4 regions of the Rahnella sp. WP5 genome follow, and region 2 is predicted to be linked to each of the others. Evidence: predicted binding sites of a transcription regulator. Region 2 holds the regulator's gene; each other region holds the start of a gene.
What was found. The regulator PurR, encoded in region 2, represses purine synthesis genes. The targets are predictions, from matches to a motif close to CANGCAAACGTTTGCNTG.
Positions count from the first base shown of each region.

Region 1: the regulator PurR is predicted to act here: its motif matches at 1,305-1,322, upstream of purM (phosphoribosylformylglycinamidine cyclo-ligase).
Region 3: the regulator PurR is predicted to act here: its motif matches at 1,093-1,110, upstream of EX31_RS12115 (NCS2 family permease).
Region 4: the regulator PurR is predicted to act here: its motif matches at 877-894, upstream of purE (5-(carboxyamino)imidazole ribonucleotide mutase).

Region 1 covers NZ_KN050721.1:298,681-300,888, forward strand. The annotation lists gene purN (phosphoribosylglycinamide formyltransferase) at 1-166, opposite strand, end outside; gene purM (phosphoribosylformylglycinamidine cyclo-ligase) at 203-1,240, opposite strand; gene upp (uracil phosphoribosyltransferase) at 1,473-2,099, shown strand; gene uraA (uracil permease) at 2,181-2,208, shown strand, end outside.
Region 2 covers NZ_JQJR01000014.1:24,444-26,651, forward strand. The annotation lists gene EX31_RS26555 (cytochrome bd-I oxidase subunit CydH) at 1-74, opposite strand, end outside; gene purR (HTH-type transcriptional repressor PurR) at 378-1,403, shown strand; gene punR (DNA-binding transcriptional activator PunR) at 1,441-2,208, opposite strand, start outside.
Region 3 covers NZ_JQJR01000012.1:88,298-90,505, reverse strand. The annotation lists gene EX31_RS12115 (NCS2 family permease) at 1-977, opposite strand, end outside; gene EX31_RS12110 (glutathione S-transferase family protein) at 1,387-2,055, opposite strand.
Region 4 covers NZ_KN050721.1:280,524-282,731, reverse strand. The annotation lists gene lpxH (UDP-2,3-diacylglucosamine diphosphatase) at 1-38, shown strand, start outside; gene EX31_RS22630 (MiaE family protein) at 150-782, opposite strand; gene purE (5-(carboxyamino)imidazole ribonucleotide mutase) at 963-1,472, shown strand; gene purK (5-(carboxyamino)imidazole ribonucleotide synthase) at 1,469-2,208, shown strand, end outside.

The DNA of each region.
Region 1 (2,208 bases), on a different contig from region 2:
CATGCGCGGGAATACCGGCTAAACGGGCTCTTTCAAGCCCGTATGCAGCTGCTTTATTGCTGAAGACCGCACTGAGTGTTGCGTTGATTCGTCCCTGCTGGCAGGCATCAATCAGGGCCTGTAAATTGCTCCCCTCGCCCGATACCAGAACCACAATCCTTTTCATTTTGCTACCCGTCTTCAGTCAGTTGATTTACTGGTTTTATTCAATAACCACGCGTTCAGCGGAGTCAGAGGCTTTAATGTAGCCAATTTTCCACGCTTTTTCGCCATTATCGTTCAGTAATGCAATCGCCTGATCGGCCAGTTCTGCCGGAAGTGCCACCAGCATACCCACACCACAGTTAAAGGTGCGGTACATTTCGTGACGGCTGACATTACCGGCGGTTTGCAGCCAGGTGAAGACATCCGGCCACTGCCAGCTTGATTCGTCGATAATCACCTGCGTGTTGTCCGGCAATACACGTGGGATATTTTCCCAGAAGCCGCCACCGGTCAGATGGACGATGCCGTGAACATCCACGTTTTCGATCAGGTTCAGAATCGATTTCACGTAAATTTTGGTCGGTGCGAGCAGGTGATCGGCCAGCGGTTTGCCTGCCAGATCGGTGGTTTCCGGGTCAGTCTTACTGACTTCCAGAATTTTGCGCACCAGAGAATAACCGTTGGAATGCGGGCCACTGGCGGCCAGGCCGATCAGCACATCCCCGTCAGCCACTTTGCTGCCGTCGATGATTTCTGATTTTTCCACCACACCCACGCAGAAGCCTGCCACGTCGTAATCTTCGCCGTGATACATGCCCGGCATTTCAGCGGTTTCACCGCCGACTAACGCACAGCCAGACTGTTTACAGCCTTCTGCGATACCGGTGATCACGCTGGCGGCAGTATCGACGTCCAGTTTGCCGGTGGCGTAATAGTCGAGGAAGAACAGCGGTTCAGCGCCCTGAACGATTAAATCGTTGACGCACATCGCGACCAGATCGATACCGATAGTATCATGGCGTTTCAAATCCATCGCCAGACGCAGCTTGGTGCCAACGCCGTCGGTACCCGAAACCAGTACGGGTTCACGATATTTTTGCGGCAGCGCGCAGAGGGCACCAAAACCGCCCAGTCCACCCATCACTTCAGGGCGGCGAGTCTGTTTTACTACACCTTTAATGCGGTCTACCAATGCGTTACCGGCATCGATATCTACGCCTGCGTCTTTATAGCTGAGAGAGGTTTTGTCGGTCACTGCGAAGTCCCCACGGCGGTTTGGGTTGGTGGTTGAAGAATAAAGCGGGGCAATTCTAACAGTGGAAGCAAACGTTTGCGAGCGCCTTATTCGATGATGAGTTTTAGGCTGTCTATACTCTAACCGGGTTACTGATGATCCAGATCAGGCTATTTGGTATGGCGTTCAAAAAAAATGGCGTTATAATCTCGCGATTTTTTTTTGCAGCTCAACCACCTTAGGAGAATAAATAATGAAGATCGTCGAGGTGAAACACCCGCTGGTGAAACACAAGCTGGGCCTGATGCGTGAAAACGACATCAGCACGAAACGTTTTCGCGAACTGGCTTCTGAGGTGGGAAGTCTGCTGACGTATGAAGCGACTGCTGATTTAGAAACTGAAAAAGTGACGATCGAAGGCTGGAATGGCCCGGTCGAAATTGATCAGATTAAAGGCAAGAAAATTACCGTAGTGCCTATCCTGCGTGCCGGTCTGGGCATGATGGAAGGCGTACTGGAACACGTTCCGAGCGCGCGTATCAGTGTGGTCGGCGTGTACCGTGATGAAGAAACCCTCAAGCCTGTGCCGTATTTCCAGAAACTGGTTTCTAACATTGAAGAACGTCTGGCACTGGTGGTTGATCCGATGCTGGCCACCGGTGGTTCTATGATTGCCACCATCGACCTGCTGAAAAAAGCCGGCTGCCAGAGCATTAAAGTGCTGGTGCTGGTTGCCGCGCCTGAAGGGATCGCTGCTCTCGAAGCTGCACACCCGGACGTTGAGTTGTACACCGCCTCGGTGGATCAGGGACTCAACGATAAAGGCTACATCATCCCGGGGCTCGGCGATGCGGGCGACAAGATATTTGGTACGAAATAAGCAGCAAGCAATAAGCCGACTAAGCAGTCGGCTTTTTTTTGAGATTTTTTTACCCGCCATTTTTTACAGAGGATCACATTCATGACCCGTCGTGTCATCGGGGTAAGCG
Region 2 (2,208 bases):
GCGCATACCGTGGTGATCAACGATAATTTCAGGTTGCTGTCCATCAAACCCCCTTTCGGATCAAATTGTGGCATTTTTTAAGCCACACTAATTGTGTGCCAACGCATTTTCGCATAATTAACATTTAAAATCTTGTGCTGAATGACAATGTATCCCTGAGAATTTTACTTCCACTTTCCTGCATTATAAGAGAAAATTGTCGGTTAACACGCCTGTGTGCCGGTTGATTTCACCCGAGAGTATTTCACGCCTCATTCTGAAGAATCCACCCAACGATTTCACTGCCCTTTTAGAAGCCAGCAGTGAGATCCACGCAAGCAAACGATTAACATAATGCTAACGTGCTGAAACACGTGAGTTCAGGAGTCATTGTTTACATGGCAACGATTAAAGATGTCGCAAAGCGCGCTGGCGTTTCCACTACAACCGTGTCGCACGTCATCAATAAAACACGTTTCGTCGCCGAAGAAACCAAAGAAGCGGTTCTCCTTGCAATCAAAGAGTTACATTACTCGCCGAGTGCTGTAGCCCGCAGTCTGAAGGTCAATAACACCAAAACGATCGGTCTGCTTGCCACCTCCAGCGAAGCGCCCTATTTTGCCGAAGTGATTGAAGCCGTAGAAAACAGCTGCTTCTCCAAAGGCTATACGCTGATTTTGTGTAACTCGCATAATAATCTGGAAAAACAACAAGCCTACCTGCAAATGCTGGCGCAAAAACGCGTCGATGGCTTGCTGGTGATGTGCGCGGAATATCCTGATGAGTTGCTCAATATGCTCGAGGAGCACCGTTCGATCCCAATGGTGGTCATGGACTGGGGCGAAGCGCGTAAGAACTTCACCGACAGCATTATTGATAATGCTTTCGAAGGGGGTTACATGGCCGGGCGTTATCTGATTGAACGCGGTCATCGTGATATTGGGGTGATCCCGGGCCAACTGGCACGTAATACCGGCGGTGGCCGCTTCCAGGGTTTTGTGAAAGCACTGACTGAAGCCAATATTCCGCTGCGTGACGAATGGGTAGTTCAGGGCGATTTCGAGCCAGAATCGGGCTATCAGGCGATGCATAAAATTCTGATGCAGAAGCACCGCCCGACTGCCGTATTCTGTGGTGGCGATGTGATGGCAATGGGCGCAATCTGTGCCGCAGACGAACTGGGCCTGCGCGTTCCTCAGGATATTTCCGTGATCGGTTACGACAATGTGCGTAACGCCCGCTACTTCTCCCCCGCGCTGACAACCGTGCATCAGCCGAAAGAACGTCTGGGTGAAATGGCCTTTACCATGTTGCTGGACAGAATTGTCAGTAAGCGTGAAGAGTCTCAGACCATTGAGGTGCATCCGAAACTGGTCGAACGCCGTTCCGTAGCCGATGGTCCGTACCGCGATTACCGCCGTTAACAGATATCGAACGCCTGCAGATGCAGGCGTTTTTTTTCTAATCGCGCAGCCATTCCTGATTCATGGTTTCTGTATCGCCCATATATTCCAGCAACCAGGCCAGCGAGGGTGACGGATTGCTTTGATCCCATGTCAGGCAACACGGGCTGTCGGGAAACGTATTTTCCAGCGTCAGCACCTGCAACTTTTTCTGTTCTATCCACGGCGTGACGCGATGAACCGGCATCATACCCACGCATAAGCCCTCGGTCAGGCATTCCAGCGCGCAGGTCCAGTCTGGCACGACCAGCCGCCGCTGGTTATCCAGCGTCCATGTATCCCGCTTAGGCAATGTCCGGGAGGTGTCTTCCAGACAGAGTGCAGGATAAGGCCGCAACTCATCATCATTCAGCGCGCCGGATAACTGCGCAAGCGGATGTTGCGGGCTGACGACGCAATGCCAGTCCATAAATCCCATGTCACGAAAACTGAAGCCCCCGCCAACCGGTATCGCGCGTGTAGCACCGATCGCCACGTCTGCCCGCCCGTCAACCAGCGCATCCCAGACACCATTAAACACTTCTGAGTGAATAATGAGTTCGGTGTCCGCAAAATGGCGGTAGAAATCGAGCACCAGACGCCGTGTCCGTGCGGGTTTTACAATCCGGTCAACCGCCACACGTAATTCGCCGCGCCAGCCGTTCGCCACCTGCTGACACTGCCGGCGCGTGGCTATCATTTTTTTTGTCAGAATCCGCGCTTCATCGACAAAAACCTTTCCCGCAGGCGTCAGTACCACGTCACGATGGCGACGTTCAAACAACGG
Region 3 (2,208 bases), on a different contig from region 2:
TAAACCGCTGCCGGAGATGCGCCAACCAGGGAGGCGAAAATACTGCTCACGGAGTCAGCCGTCAGGGCTTTACCGCCGCTGATGATCTGGCCGTTTTCATCCAGTAAGTTTGCCTGTCCGGCGACAGCGCGGATAGTGCCGGTGGCATCAAACACCGCTGTCATCACCAGTGCCAGTACGCTGGGCAATACCGCAGCTTTCAGTGCACCCAGAATATCGAGATCGAAAATCACCGATTTACCGTCAGCCCCCGCCAGAGAAGGCATGGCGAATAACCCCTGATATTTCACTGTTGGATCGAAGATCAGGCCGATAATGGAAATCGCGATAATCACCAGCAAGATGCCGCCAGGAACGCGCAGTTTCTCCAGGCCAAAAATCACCGCCAGACCAAGCAACGTCATCACGACCGGGAATGAGGTAAATGCGCCGAGTGCCACCGGTAAGCCGTCCAGCGGGTTTTTCACCACCAGACCGACGCCATTGGCGGCGATCAGTAACAGGAACAGGCCGATACCAATACCGGTACCGTGCGCAACGCCGGTTGGCAGATTGCGCAAAATCCACGAACGGATGCCGGTCACCGAGATAATGGTGAACAACACGCCCATCAGAAATACCGCGCCGAGCGCCACCGGTACGCTGATGTGCTGGCCGAGAACCAGACTAAACGCGGTAAAAGCAGTCAGAGAAATGGCGCAACCAATCGCCAGCGGCAAATTCGCCCACAGCCCCATCAGCAGGGAGCCGAAACCGGCGACCAGACAGGTCGCGACAAATACTGCGGTTGGCGAGAAGCCCGCTTTGCCGAGCATCGAGGGCACGACAATCACCGAATAGACCATCGCCAGAAAGGTGGTTAAGCCAGCGATAACTTCCTGGCGGACGTTACTGCCACGCGCACTGATTTTGAAAAAAGCATCAAGCGGGCCTTTTGGCGCAACTGCGCGGCCAGCTTGAGGTTGTTGACTCGACATGGAAAATCCTCTGAATGTCTTTACTGATTAGCCGGCGTGGTCATTATGAAACCGTTTCTGCACGTTCACTTCCTTATTTGTCGCCTGAAATCGCCGAAAACGGCGTCAGAACGGCAAGGCAAACGTTTAACTCGCATCGCGTGTGGCAGGACAAAAAATTACGCAAACGATTATCCTGCCTTTAACCGCCGTACATCAACCGTGAATGACAACAATTTACCGTTGTCTGGTCAATAAAAACGCGGTTGTGGTGGAAATTTATCCGGTGGCAGAAAAAGAGACAAACAAGGAGGGGAAAGAAGGGAAATAAATAACAGGGTATTTATTGTGGTTTATCTTTTATAAGACGTTTATTACGTAAAACTCAGCCCGCAATGAACGCCTGAAAATATAAAAAATGGATAAGAAATTAACGCAAAATATTAAACGAACCGCCGTTTTCCAGCACTTTCTGATATGCCGGACGCGCTGTGACATTCGATAACCAGGCCTTCAGCAGAGGATATTTTCCCAGTCCGGCGCGGGCATTGATCGCCTCTATCGGGAAACTCATCTGAATATCTGCCGCGCTGAACTGTTGACCGGCGAAATAAGGATGTGTACTCAGATGCTGTTCCAGATAATCCATATGCGTATAAATCTGCTTATCCAGATAATTCTTCTGCACGCCCTGTCCTATGGCGCCGGCAATCGGACGGATGAGCCACGGCATCGGCGGTTTACCCAGACGGCTAAAAATCAGCTTCATCACCAGCAAAGGCATCAGAGAACCTTCAGCGTAGTGCATCCAGTAGCGATACTGCTGATGCTCAGCAAACGCCGTGGGTTTCAGCGTGCCCGCCTCATCGTACACTTCCTGCAGGTATTCAATGATGGCGCCAGATTCCGCAAGGATCAGCCCGTTGTCTTCCAGCACCGGTGACTTGCCCAGAGGATGGACTTTTTTCAGCGATGGCGGCGCCAGCATGGTTCCTTTATCCCGCTGATAACATTTGATTTCGTAAGGGACGCCCAATTCTTCGAGCATCCATAAGATTCGCTGTGAACGGGAATTATCCAAATGATGCACAGTTAGCATAAAAGTCTTCTGTCCTTTTTCAATTAATTATTTGTTAACTATAGACAACACTTTCAAAGCGCGTATCAGATTCGTTTTAATAACCCTGACTTTCCTCAGGGTTAATTTATCAAAAATCTTTTTATTTGATTAAAATCACTTACGGATTAATCT
Region 4 (2,208 bases), on a different contig from region 2:
CCGCCGATAACGTGGAGCTGATCAGCTTCCCGTTTTGAGTCACCTCAAAGTTACCCAAAATAATTTGAGTTGCTGGAAGGCGACAAGCTCATGAATCCCTGGGAGCTTAGCTGACTAAGTGACCGGGGTGAATGAGCGCAGTCAACGCATCAGCAGCCCGAAGTATGAAGGGTAACGGGTACGCCTGAATGGAAGCGGAATTGTTCGTCCGGCGTGAGGATCAGTTCCGCTTCAATTCTGCCAAACTCCTCTACCCGCTCACTGATATCCGTTCCGGCATATTGCTCCGCCAGCGCCAGATAATCGGCAAAATGCCGTGATTCTGAACGCAGCAATGAGGTGTAAAAACGCGACAAGGTTTCGTCGAGATGCGGCGCAATTTTGGCAAAACGCTCACAGGATCGCGCTTCGATGTACGCCCCGATAATCAGCCGGTCGACCAGAATATTCAGATCATCGTGATGACGGGTATGTTTGATCATGCCGCTGGCGTAGCGCGAGGGGGAAAGCTGGGTATAAGTAATATTGCGCTTTTGCATGATTTCCACCACTTGTTCGAAGTGATGAAGCTCTTCACGCGCCAGACGCGCCGCACAAAACAGCAGCTCGGTGCGATCCAGATATTTGGTCATCAGGCTCATCGCCGTGGCCGCCGCTTTCTTTTCACAGTTAGCGTGGTCGATCAGCATCACCGTCTGATTTTCCAGCGCCACATCCACCCACAGAGCGGGTGTTTCACAGTGAAGAAAATCATAAATCGGTGCCAGTAAAGCCTGCGTCATAAATCAGTTTCCAATGAAGTTTTTCATTAATATATTGGTTTGGATTATACAAATCTGCCGCCAACTTCTCATCAAAAATGCGCCGTTTTCCGGCGACGCAACCGTTTTCCTCCCTCACGGAGCGTGCTATCATTTGCGCCCTCGCAGTTTCTATTTCCGAATCACAGGAGCTTTACAGACATGTCATCCAACGTTACCCCGGCAAAAATCGCCATCGTTATGGGGTCTAAAAGTGACTGGGCGACCATGCAGTTCGCCGCCGACGTCCTCACAACGCTGAATATTCCTTTCCATGTCGATATCGTCTCCGCTCACCGTACGCCGGACAAATTGTTTACTTTCGCTGAGCAGGCTTCCGCTAACGGTTTTGATGTGATCATCGCGGGTGCCGGTGGCGCAGCGCATTTACCGGGCATGCTGGCGGCGAAAACGCTGGTGCCGGTGCTGGGCGTGCCGGTGCAAAGTGCTGCACTCAGTGGCATCGACAGTCTCTATTCCATCGTGCAAATGCCGCGTGGTATTCCGGTCGGTACGCTGGCGATTGGTAAAGCCGGTGCCGCAAACGCCGCATTGCTGGCGGCACAGATTCTGGCGCTGCACGATGCTGAGATTGCTAAAAACCTGGCCGCGTGGCGCACCGCACAAACTGACGAAGTGCTGAATAACCCCGACCCGCGGGAGGAAGCATGAAACCGGTTTGCGTACTCGGAAACGGCCAGTTAGGCCGAATGCTGCGTCAGGCCGGTGAACCGCTGGGCATCGCCGTCTATCCTGTCGGCCTTGATGCTGAACCGGAAGCCGTGCCGTATCAGCAAAGCGTGATCACCGCTGAAATCGAACGCTGGCCGGAAACGGCACTGACCCGCGAACTGGCGACGCACAATGCGTTCGTTAACCGCGACATTTTCCCGCGTCTGGCCGATCGCCTGACGCAAAAACAGTTGCTCGACCAGCTCGGTCTGGCGACTGCGCCGTGGCAATTGCTGTCCGATGCCGCCGAATGGCCGCAGGTATTCTCCCGGCTTGGCGAACTGGCGATTGTGAAACGTCGCGTCGGCGGGTACGACGGCCGGGGTCAGTGGCGTCTGCGTTCTGGTGAAGAAAATACGCTGCCGCAGGATTGCTATGGCGAATGCATCGTTGAGCAGGGTATCAACTTCTCCGGTGAAGTTTCGCTGGTGGGCGCGCGCGGTCACGATGGTAAAACCGTGTTTTATCCGCTGACCCACAACCTGCATCAGGACGGCATTCTGCGCACCAGTGTTGTGCTGCCGCAGCCGGATGCCACCCTGCAACAGCAGGCAGAAAACATGCTGTCGGCGATCATGAACGAACTGAATTATGTCGGCGTGATGGCAATGGAGTGTTTCGTGGTCAGCGAAGGTTTGCTGATCAATGAGCTGGCTCCGCGCGTTCACAACAGCGG